3 linked regions of the Caldalkalibacillus thermarum genome follow. The protein of the gene in region 1 interacts with the protein of each later gene in a pairwise test. Links are inferred from orthologs where the notes say so. Each region holds a gene or a part of one and is shown in the gene's direction. Other genes may lie near its edges.

The links. Proteins that work in one complex are often made in the same cells at the same time.
Region 2: the proteins of rho (region 1) and nusG interact in binary tests that used the Escherichia coli proteins (3 or more experiments, as listed by UniProt). The link is inferred for Caldalkalibacillus thermarum from one-to-one orthologs.
Region 3: the proteins of rho (region 1) and hfq interact in binary tests that used the Escherichia coli proteins (3 or more experiments, as listed by UniProt). The link is inferred for Caldalkalibacillus thermarum from one-to-one orthologs.

The regions. Positions count from the first base shown.
Region 1 is NZ_BMKZ01000019.1:46,584-51,167, reverse strand. The notes cover bases 817-3,741. They hold rho (transcription termination factor Rho), read left to right. Parts: upstream 817-1,607; coding sequence 1,608-2,876; downstream 2,877-3,741. Other genes in these bases: IEW48_RS09230 (M23 family metallopeptidase), read left to right, coding at 3,010-3,741; glpX (class II fructose-bisphosphatase), read left to right, coding at 817-1,538. In the rest of the region: murA (UDP-N-acetylglucosamine 1-carboxyvinyltransferase), read left to right, coding at 1-335; more of glpX, read left to right, coding at 555-816; more of IEW48_RS09230, read left to right, coding at 3,742-4,074; rpmE (50S ribosomal protein L31), read left to right, coding at 4,238-4,441; IEW48_RS09220 (thymidine kinase), read left to right, coding at 4,581-4,584. UniProt on the Escherichia coli protein: Facilitates transcription termination by a mechanism that involves Rho binding to the nascent RNA, activation of Rho's RNA-dependent ATPase activity, and release of the mRNA from the DNA template.
Region 2 is NZ_BMKZ01000012.1:47,104-50,359, reverse strand. The notes cover bases 541-3,256. They hold nusG (transcription termination/antitermination protein NusG), read left to right. Parts: upstream 541-1,489; coding sequence 1,490-2,023; downstream 2,024-3,256. Other genes in these bases: rplA (50S ribosomal protein L1), read left to right, coding at 2,671-3,256; rplK (50S ribosomal protein L11), read left to right, coding at 2,127-2,552; secE (preprotein translocase subunit SecE), read left to right, coding at 1,239-1,454; rpmG (50S ribosomal protein L33), read left to right, coding at 1,050-1,199; sigH (RNA polymerase sporulation sigma factor SigH), read left to right, coding at 541-800. In the rest of the region: IEW48_RS06660 (NYN domain-containing protein), read left to right, coding at 1-73; more of sigH, read left to right, coding at 144-540. UniProt on the Escherichia coli protein: Part of the processive rRNA transcription and antitermination complex (rrnTAC). The complex forms an RNA-chaperone ring around the RNA exit tunnel of RNA polymerase (RNAP).
Region 3 is NZ_BMKZ01000002.1:26,473-29,677, reverse strand. What follows is about bases 541-3,205. They hold hfq (RNA chaperone Hfq), read left to right. Parts: upstream 541-1,588; coding sequence 1,589-1,822; downstream 1,823-3,205. Other genes in these bases: IEW48_RS01235 (HesB/IscA family protein), read left to right, coding at 3,090-3,205; IEW48_RS01240 (YwhD family protein), read right to left, coding at 2,357-2,875; IEW48_RS01245 (BrxA/BrxB family bacilliredoxin), read left to right, coding at 1,854-2,291; miaA (tRNA (adenosine(37)-N6)-dimethylallyltransferase MiaA), read left to right, coding at 605-1,546; IEW48_RS01260 (class I SAM-dependent methyltransferase), read left to right, coding at 541-612. In the rest of the region: more of IEW48_RS01260, read left to right, coding at 1-540. UniProt on the Escherichia coli protein: RNA chaperone that binds small regulatory RNA (sRNAs) and mRNAs to facilitate mRNA translational regulation in response to envelope stress, environmental stress and changes in metabolite concentrations.

The DNA.
Region 1 (4,584 bases):
AGGGAACGAGCATTGTCACGGACACCATTTATAGTTCCCGTTTCAAGCAAGTGGATGAACTCAGGCGCATGGGCGCCAATATCAAAGTGGAAGGCCGTTCAGCCATTATTAACGGCCCGACACCGTTGACTGGTGCCAAAGTCACCGCCACTGACCTCCGAGCTGGCGCTGCCTTGGTGATTGCCGGCATTATTGCTTCCGGATTGACCGAGATCAGCGGTGTGGAGCATATTGAACGGGGCTATGAGCAGTTGGAAGCCAAATTCAAAGGCTTGGGGGCACACATTTGGCGTCAGTCAAGAGAAGGACAGGTTCCCCTGTACCGTGTTAAATAACCCATTCCTCTTCATCCTTACACCTCTCATCAATTTTTCCCGGATGGTTTGTGAGTGAAGACTTTGACTTTGATTGACAACGAGTGCTTGACAGTCAGCGTGAATCATTGTGTTGGCCATGATCTCTTCACAGGGAGATCATGGGTGCTGTTGTAAAAGCCTTTTCATGGGCAGGTTCAGGCGACACAGGGAAAGGAGATAACCAAGGGGGGGAACGACATGGAGAGAAGCTTGACCATGGAACTGGTCCGCGTCACTGAAGCAGCTGCCTTGGCTTCAGCCCGCTGGATGGGGCGCGGACGCAAGGAGGAGGCAGATGATGCGGCCACCACAGCCATGCGTAAAGTGTTTGATACCATTCCCATGCGGGGCACAGTGGTGATTGGTGAGGGGGAAATGGATGAAGCGCCCATGCTCTATATTGGTGAAAAATTAGGGACAGGTCAGGGGCCCGAGGTCGATGTGGCTGTTGACCCTCTGGAAGGCACCAACATTGTGGCCAAAGGCACATGGAATGCCTTGTCCGTGATTGCCATTGCCGACAAGGGCAATTTGCTCCATGCTCCGGACATGTATATGGAGAAAATTGCCGTGGGGCCTGCTGCCGTCGGCCAGATTGACCTGAACGCGTCAGTGACAGATAATTTAAAAGCCGTGGCGAAAGCAACCAATAAAGATATTTCCGATTTGGTTGCAGTCATTTTGGACAGGGAAAGACACCAGAAAATTATAGAGGAGATACGCCAAGCGGGCGCCCGCATCAAGCTGATTTCTGATGGGGATGTGGCCGCAGCCATTAATACGGCTTTTGAAAACACGGGCGTGGATATCTTGTTCGGCATCGGCGGTGCGCCTGAAGGGGTGATCGCCGCTGTTGCCTTAAAGTGTCTGGGTGGCGAAATTCAGGGACGTCTTGTCCCTCAAACGGAGGAAGAGTGGGAACGGTGCAAACGGATGGGCATCACCAACCCCAATCAGGTCTTGCGTATGGATGACCTGGTCTCAGGGGACGATGCCATTTTCGCTGCCACCGGTGTCACTGATGGAGAGCTGTTAAGGGGTGTGCGTTTCCAGGGGAATACAGCGGAAACCACATCGGTGGTCATGAGGGCCAAATCGGGAACGGTGCGCTTTATTCACGCCAAGCACCGGCTGGAACGGAAACCTCACATGGTGATTGAAGAGGATCAAGATGACCGTTAACAAATAAATTCAGCTACAGACACAGCACCAAAAAGGGATTAAATCTATGAAAAGTGGTGGGAGAAGACGATGACAACACATTTAGAGTTAGCCAGTTTGGAAGAAAAGAAATTAAGCGAACTATATAAACTGGCTAGGGAGTATAAAATCTCCTATTACTCGCAACTGAAAAAGAAAGAGTTGATTTTTGCCATTCTTAAAGCTCAAGCTGAGAAAGACGGTTATTTGTTTATGGAAGGCGTTCTTGAGATTTTAAGCGAAGGTTACGGCTTTTTGCGCCCGATCAATTATTCGCCTTCCTCTGAAGATATTTATATTTCTGCCTCCCAGATCCGCCGTTTTGAACTGAGGAACGGAGACAAAGTATCGGGAAAAGTGAGACCGCCCAAGGAAAACGAACGTTATTTCGGCTTGTTGCATGTGGACGCGGTGAACGGCCAGGATCCCGAACTGGCTAAGGAACGGGTGCACTTTCCCGGACTCACCCCTGTCTACCCGGATAAAAAACTGGTCCTGGAGACCACCCCGGATAAGCTGGCTCCCCGCATCATTGACTTGATTGCCCCGGTCGGGTTGGGACAACGGGGATTGATTGTGGCCCCTCCCAAGGCGGGGAAAACCATGCTGCTGAAGGAAATCGCCAACAGCATTACCACCAATTATCCAGAAATTGAGCTGATTGTCCTTTTAATCGACGAGCGTCCCGAAGAAGTGACTGATATGCAACGCTCTGTGAAAGGTGAAGTGGTCAGTTCCACATTTGATGAGATGCCTGAAAATCACATCCGTGTGGCGGAATTGGTTTTGGAACGGGCCATGCGTTTGGTGGAACATAAAAAAGATGTGGTCATTCTATTAGACAGCATTACCCGCCTGGCACGGGCCTACAACCTCGTGATTCCCCCGAGCGGGCGCACCTTGTCCGGCGGGATAGATCCGGCTGCTTTTCACCGCCCCAAGCGTTTCTTTGGTGCAGCACGGAATATTGAAGAGGGGGGCAGTTTGACCATTTTGGCAACCGCCTTAATTGATACAGGATCACGCATGGATGATGTGATTTACGAAGAATTTAAGGGGACCGGCAATATGGAACTGCATCTGGACCGCCGTCTCGCTGAACGGCGGATTTATCCGGCTATTGACATCCGGCGCTCAGGCACGCGCCGGGAAGAACTGTTGCTGGATCCCGATGACCTGGAAAAATTGTGGGCGATTCGACAAAAGATGAGTGAAAACCCTGATTTTACCGAGCAATTTATCCGCAAATTAAAAGCCACCAAATCAAATGCGGAGTTTATGGCCTTATTCGAATCAACCAAATCTCCTTCGGCTTCATAGCATCACCCATTTGACTTTGCGGCTATGTCACCACCTGACCGCCTTCAAGAGAGTACAGGTGGTGATATTTTTTTGCCTGGAAGCATAGGATTGTAAATAATGCTGCCTGAAGGAGGGACGTTTTTTGGGCTCAGTGAAAAAAGTGGTGGCGACAACCCTGGTTTTAACGGGCGGTGCTGCCTGGCAGGCCATGGATGGAGAAGCCTCTGAGCTGCGGGAAGGCGGCTATCTGGACGAGGACTTAGAAGAGCTGGAAGCGGAGTTGCTTGAAAAAGCGCTGCGTCACTATACCAATCCTCTCAACCGGTTTCACTTGGAAGTGGAAGAAGAGGACAGGGAGGAGTACGTCACTTATATTGTCCAAGCGGGGGACACCTTGTCGGGCATTGCCCAAACGTTTGGCATCCCCGTGAAGGAAATTGTGGAGCAGAACGGGATAGCCAATAAAAATTTTATCCGGGAAGGGCAAGAATTGAAGATTCGGTTGAAAGAAATAGAATACGTGGTCCGGCATGGAGATACCTTAGAGACCATTGCCAAACGGCATGGTGTCAGTTTGGAGGAGTTATTCGCCCACAACGCCCAGTTACGTTTCAATAACAGGACGGTGTTTCCCGGCCAGATGATCAACATTCCGACTGTTCCCCCGGAGCCGGTTCACCAACCTGTGCTGACACCCCCGCAGCACAAAGCGCCTGTCACTGTCACCAGCCGCACGGCCAACCGCACAACAGAAGGCAATGAGCAGGAGAGAACAGTAAACTCAGCTTCTCCCGAGAGTTCAGCGGCCTCAACAGGTGCTGTTTCGGCAAGCGAAATCGGCCTTTTCTCCTGGCCGCTAAAAGGGCAGATCACCAGTCCCTTTGGCATGAGGTGGGGGCGCATGCACAATGGGCTGGACATTGCCAACCCTGAAAAAGAGGCAGCGGTGCGTGCCGCACGGGGCGGGGTGGTGAAGCAAGCCTATTACCATAGGGGAGGTTACGGCCACATGGTCATTATCGATCATGGCCAGGGTGTGGAAACCTACTATGCCCACCTCAGCCAAATCATGGTCAGCAAGGGGCAGTCCATTGCCGAAGGGGAGGTGCTGGGCTACCAAGGTATGACGGGAAATGCCACCGGTTACCATCTTCACTTTGAAGTGCGCCTGAACAATAAGCCCCTGAATCCCATTCACTATCTTCCCCAGTTTTGATCGTCCGTCGTTCTTACTCCTGTCAGCCCTGCCCCCTGATGTCTATTTTCCATCATCTTCTCTCCTGGTCCGGTTGCCAAAAAGAATTGAACCATGCTATAATATGATATGTTTTGAAGGAACTCTGTTTCGGTTGATTCAGGGCAAAAAGGAGTGAGAGAAGATGAAACAAGGCATTCACCCTAATTATCATATAACCAAAGTGGTTTGTCAGTGCGGACATGAGTTTGAAACGGGTTCCACCAAGGCCGAAGTCCTGCGCGTGGAGATCTGCTCCAATTGCCATCCGTTCTTTACCGGAAAGCAAAAATATGTTGATGCAGGCGGGCGTGTGGACCGTTTCAAAAGAAAATACAACCTGCAGTAAACAGCGGCACAACCGTGTGTTTGCGAGCAGCGGCACAACCGTGTGTTGGCGATGGAAAACAGGCAAGAATGCTTGCCTGTTTTTTACTACCCATGTGGCTTGTTCATGTTGATTATGAAGCTTGGGGGCGCTTTGATTGATGT
Region 2 (3,256 bases), on another replicon or contig:
TAAGCCCAAATCAAAATTTCCGCTTACAAAGGAGATGGCAGAAATTTTTGAAAAGTGGAGAAGAGAAGGCTAGCCTTGTGTTGACGCGGTTTACGGGCTTCGGTATAATAGTCATACACACACAAGGGCTCGGAGGGATCGCGTTGCGCGCACAGTGCCAGGAAAAGGAAAACAAAGCACCTGACTACGAACAACTACCTGACGAAGAAGTGGTGGAACTGGTTAAGCAAGGGGACCTTAGGGCGCTTGAATACCTGATCAATAAATATAAAAGCTTTGTTCGGGCCAAAGCCCGCTCCTACTTTTTGATCGGTGCTGACCGGGAAGACATCTTTCAAGAAGGTATGATCGGCCTGTACAAGTCCATCCGTGATTATAAAGAGGACAAGCTGACCTCATTTAAAGCCTTTGCTGAATTGTGCATCACCCGGCAGATCATTACAGCCATTAAAACCGCTACCCGCCAAAAACATATTCCCCTCAACTCCTATGTTTCACTGGACAAGCCTATTTATGACGATGAGTCAGACCGGACGCTAATGGATGTTTTGTCTGGCACAAGGGTATCGGATCCGGAAGAGTTAATCATCAATCAGGAAGAATTTGATGATATTGAAGTCAAGATGAGTGAGATTTTAAGCGATTTGGAACGCCGGGTGCTCATGCTCTATTTAGATGGCCGGTCGTATCAGGAAATCGCTGTAGACCTGAACCGTCACGTTAAATCGATTGATAATGCATTACAACGGGTGAAGCGCAAGCTTGAACGATACCTTCAGGTCCGGGAAGAAAATGCGTAATCCCTCAACACCAGGCAGGAGTTCCTGTGTTTGGTGTTTTTTTATTGTTTCACATTGACCTTGTCTGGAACCACATTTAGTGTTATACGCAACTTAAAAATGTTCAGGGCTTAAATTGACATGTGAGGCTAAGCTGTGATAAAGTATGTTGGTAGGCATGTCTTTGCATGCATTTTTTGTTTGTCTAGAAACCTAGGCTGTTCTCTATAAAATAGATTGTGACGTTGTTATGAGAGGAGGCAGTGCCTGATGCGTGTCACGGTGACTTTGGCATGTACCCAGTGTCAACAACGGAACTACACAACCGAAAAAAATAAGCGGACGAACACAGAGCGTATCGAACTGAAGAAGTATTGCAAGTTTTGCAATGCACACACCTTGCATCGTGAGACGAAATAGACCAGCGCAGTAAGAGGATATGAAATTGGGGGTGGCACTATGGGCTTCCTGGCTAGAATCGGCAATGGATTTAAGAAAACTGGTATTTTTTTCCGCGATTGTTGGTTAGAATTAAAAAAGGTACGCTGGCCCAACCGTAAAGAAATGATCAGCTATACGACTGTCGTTGTAGTGACCGTGGCCTTTATGACGGTTTACTTTGCGATTATTGATTTGGGGCTTTCTAGCTTGCTGCGGCTATTCTTTGGCAACTAATCCAAAGGGAGGATTGGACACACGTCCGACTCATAATGGAAAAAAGATGGTATGTGGTGCATACGTATGCCGGCTATGAAAATAAGGTCAAAAAGAATTTAGAAATGCGTGTGGAAACCATGAACATGTCCGATAAAATTTTCCGTGTCCTTGTTCCCCAGGAGGAAACGACCGAAATTAAAGACGGTCAAAGGAAAAAGGTCATGAAGAAGAAGTTTCCGGGCTATGTACTCGTGGAGATGATCATGACCGATGACTCCTGGTATGTTGTGCGCAATACTCCTGGGGTCACTGGGTTTATCGGTTCCTATGGCGGTGGTTCCAAGCCCACTCCCCTGTTGCCGGAAGAGGTAGACGCCCTGTTGAAGCAGATGGGCATTCACGAGTCGAAAGTCAAAGTTGACTTCCAGGTGGGAGATAACGTAAAAGTAAAAGAGGGCCCGTTTGCTAATTTTATCGGCACCATCGAGGAAATTTCCAACGAAAAGCAAAAAGTGAAAGTCAGGGTCAATATGTTCGGACGGGAAACGCCTGTTGAGCTTGACTTTGCCAACGTGGAAAAAGTGTAAGATTTTCCAGTTGTCCGTCGCTCATATTTTTGGGGAAAAAGATTGAAAGTTCACGAGAGTTATGTTAACTTTTATGTGTTCTAGGGATAAGGAGGTGTTTGTTGTGGCTAAAAAAGTGATCAAAGTCGTTAAACTGCAGATCCCCGCTGGCAAGGCAAACCCTGCACCGCCTGTTGGTCCTGCCTTGGGTCAGGCCGGGATTAACATCATGGGGTTCTGCAAAGAGTTTAATGCCCAAACGCAAGATAAAGCGGGGTTAATCATTCCGGTTGAGATTACGGTATATGAAGACCGTTCCTTTACTTTTGTTACTAAAACGCCGCCTGCCGCAGTTCTTTTAAAGAAAGCTGCTGGTATTGAGTCAGGCTCAGGTGAACCGAATAAAACAAAAGTGGCCACGATTAAGCGGGACAAGGTCCGTGAAATTGCCGAAATGAAGATGCCTGACTTGAATGCTGCTAATATTGAGGCTGCGATGCGCATGATCGAAGGAACAGCACGCAGCATGGGGATCGTGATTGAAGACTGAGGCAGGCGAGAGGCAGGCTGGCTGGGGGTGGCGTTTGCTCCTGTGCTTGGCAGCCTGCCTCATCTGGCTTGAATGACGTGGGAGGTTAATCCGCTATTACCACTAAGGAGGATGGAAGATGGCAAAACGAGGCAAGAAGTATCAAGAAGCTGTCAAGCTGATAGACAAGGAAAAAGCATATGATTTGGAAGAAGCCGTTGAATTGGTCAAAAAAGTAGCTCCAGCAAAATTTGACGAAACGGTAGAATTGGCTGTAAGATTGGGTGTCGATCCTAAAAAAGCTGACCAACAAGTCCGCGGAGCCGTTGTCCTGCCCCATGGCACAGGCAAAACGCCGCGTGTGCTTGTTTTTGCCAAAGGTGAAAAAGCCAAGGAAGCGGAACAAGCTGGGGCGGACTATGTAGGCGATGAAGATTTGATCAATAAAGTCAGCCAGGGTTGGTTTGATTTTGATGTGGTTGTAGCCACTCCCGATATGATGGCCCAAGTCGGTAAGCTGGGGCGGATTCTGGGTCCGAAAGGTTTAATGCCCAACCCTAAAACGGGTACGGTTACGTTTGAAGTGGCCAAAGCTGTTGAAGAAATTAAATCCGGTAAAATTGAGTACCGCGTAGATAAGGCTGGCAACGTACATGTTCCGGTTGGCAAAGTCTCCTTTGATACGGCCAAACTGGTCGACAATATTAACACCGTAATGGAAGCTT
Region 3 (3,205 bases), on another replicon or contig:
GGGAAGGAGAAGCCTTTTTTCTTTCATCCTAACTCTGCAATGTTGCGCATCCGCCGCCTGATGAGGGGGGAAGAGGACCCTTTAGCAAAAGCAGCGGGGCTTAAAGAGGGTATGTCCGTTTTAGATTGTACCCTTGGCTTAGGTGCCGATGCCATTGTAGCCAGCTATATTGTTGGCGAAAAAGGCAGGGTGGTAGGCATAGAGTCTGTTCCAGTACTGGCCTGTATTGTGCAAGACGGTCTTAAAACATTTGAGACTGAGCAAAAGGCCGTCAATGAAGCGATGCGGCGCATTGAAGTGATTTGTAATCATCATTTGTCTTACCTCAAACAATGTGCTGACAATCAGTTTGATGTGGTCTATTTTGATCCCATGTTTGAACGAACCGTTCAGCGCTCGATGGGAATCGCCCCATTAAAACGGCTGGCTAACTATGAAGAACTCAAACCTGAAGCGATCCAAGAGGCAAGGCGGGTGGCTAGAAAGCGTATTGTGCTGAAAGACTCCCGGGAAAGCCCTCGTTTTGAAGCTTTAGGTTTTACTCCCCTTATTCGTCCCCATGCCTCCTTTTGGTTTGGGATTATAGACTTGGAGTCCGATCATCATGAATAAAGACCGGTTGTTATCTATTGTGGGTCCCACGGCAGTTGGGAAAACAAAATTAAGTATTGAGCTGGCCAAAGCCTTTGATGGGGAAATCATTTCAGGAGATTCGATGCAAGTATATAAAGGGATGGATATCGGGACAGCCAAGATTAAGGAAGAAGAAAAGGAAGGCATTCCCCATTACTTGATCGATATCCTTGAACCCCATGAGGACTTCTCTGTCTCTCACTTTCAGAACTTGACAAAGTCTTATATCAAGGAAATCAATAGAAGAGGGCGGCTTCCCATCTTGGTCGGAGGGACAGGGTTGTATGTGCAAGCGGTCACCCATGACTTCCACTTTGCTGAGAAGAACAACCCTGCCCTGCGGGAAAAGTGGAAAAGATTTTTAGCTGAACACGGCAAAGAGGCTCTTTACAAAGAATTGCAAACTCGTGATCCGGCCTATGCGGCCAGGCTGCATCCAAACAATACCAGGCGGGTGATACGAGCGCTGGAGATTCTGGAGACAACAGGCAAAAGCATGGCACACTATCAACAGGACTGGCACCGCCGTTCTCCCTATGATCTTGTCATGATTGGGTTAACTATGGAACGGGAAAAACTGTACCAACGCATTAATCAACGGGTAGACCAAATGATGGAACAAGGTTTGGTGGAAGAAGTCAAACAACTGCTAGCACGAGGGGTGCCAAAATCGTCTACGTCCATGCAGGCAATCGGCTATAAAGAGATTGTTCGTTATTTAGAGGGCGAATTGACATTGGATGAAGCCGTGGAATTGATCAAGCGCAACACACGGCGGTATGCCAAGAGGCAGCTCAGCTGGTTCCGGCGCATGGACGAGATTCGCTGGTTTGAGGTAACCGATCATCGCCAGTTTTCTGCGGTGGTCAAAAATATTATCCACTATGTGGCAGGAAAATGGCAGATGATCTAGAATAGATTAAAGTAAGCAAAAAATGAGGAGGAACATAGAAAGATGAAACAAAACGTCAATATTCAGGATTTCTTTTTAAATCAGATTCGCAAAGAGAATATTCCCGTTACAGTTTATCTTGTGAACGGGTATCAACTTAGAGGCTTTGTCAAAGCCTTTGATAATTTCACTATCGTGATCGATTCTGAAGGAAAGCAACAACTTGTGTATAAACATGCCATTTCTACCTTTACACCAGCCCGTCCTGTATCCCTCAATCATGAGCAGGAAAAATAAAAACCCCATCATATTAAGGAGGTGAGTGCGGATGAATATGTTTTTCCAAAATCAGATGGATCTGATGATTCGTCCGATGCGAGAAGAGCTGACCCGGCACGGCTTTGTAGAATTAAAAACACCGGAAGAAGTAGACGAAGCGTTTAGGTCTGCCAAAGGGGTGGCGCTGGTAGTGGTGAACTCTGTTTGTGGCTGTGCAGCCGGATTGGCCCGCCCCGCTGCTGTTCAATCCCTTAATTACGACAAAAAGCCTGATCATCTGTTCACCGTCTTTGCCGGACAGGATAAGGAAGCAACAGCACGAGCCCGGGAATATTTTGAAGGTTATCCGCCTTCATCACCTTCATTTGCCGTGTTAAAAGATGGAAAAATCGTGGGCATGGTACAGCGCCATGAAATCGAGGACAGTGATATGGAGAGCATTATCGCCAAGCTGCATGCCTTATACGACAAAGCCCACGAAGCGTAATCACAAAGATTAACATACAAAAAACGCTTGGACTTCCACATCAGCCAAGCGTTTTTTGTTATGCTTTAGGCTTCCAGTTGTTGCTTGAGATCTTCACTGGAATGCTCCCACATGTTTTGATTATGATTTTGGAGAAAATCCTTGAGGATTTTCTTGGACTTCTTATCCATATGGTTAACCACGATTTTGCGTTTAAGCGCTTTGTCCATATGATTGACATGTTCGGCTAAATTCTTGTAGCCCCGCCGTGCTTCCCGGTCCACTGTCATCTCACAAGCAGCTACCCCGGCGTAATAGGGTCCATGCTCATTACGATCCACAGTGACCCATACGATCCAGTAGGGGCGGCCATTGGGCACCTCTTCTTTATTAGGGGTAAATTTGATCCGCTTTTCCACTTCACTTCTGGCATGTAAAGCACCCATGTCTACAAAAGCCCGTTCATTCTCTACATCAATGATGACAGGAGAAACATTATTCAAGTTGAGTGTGCCTACCCCAAAACCGCCATGTCCATCTGTAGAATCATTGTTCAAAATTGTAAATTGTGATTTGTTCTTTTTATTTTTGTTTAATAAATCCATCGTTTTCACCCTTTCAAAAGCTAATGGGTTATCACCGCTTTTAGTTCATATTTTATCATATTTTTGAACAGATAGATACGCAGCCTGTAAAGTATAATTGGTGTACAGTGCCACAATAAATTGCCACAATAAATGAAGAGGATCATCGTTCTTGTGTCTGTTTATTTGACGCGTTATAATAATCATAAAGACTCCATAAGGAGGGAGCTTAAAAATGATCACCATTACCGAGAGTGCTAGTGCTAAAATTAAAGAAATGCTGGCTGAAGAAGAAGGTAACCCATACCTGCGTATCGGTGTCACCTATGGCGGATGCAGCGGATTGACCTA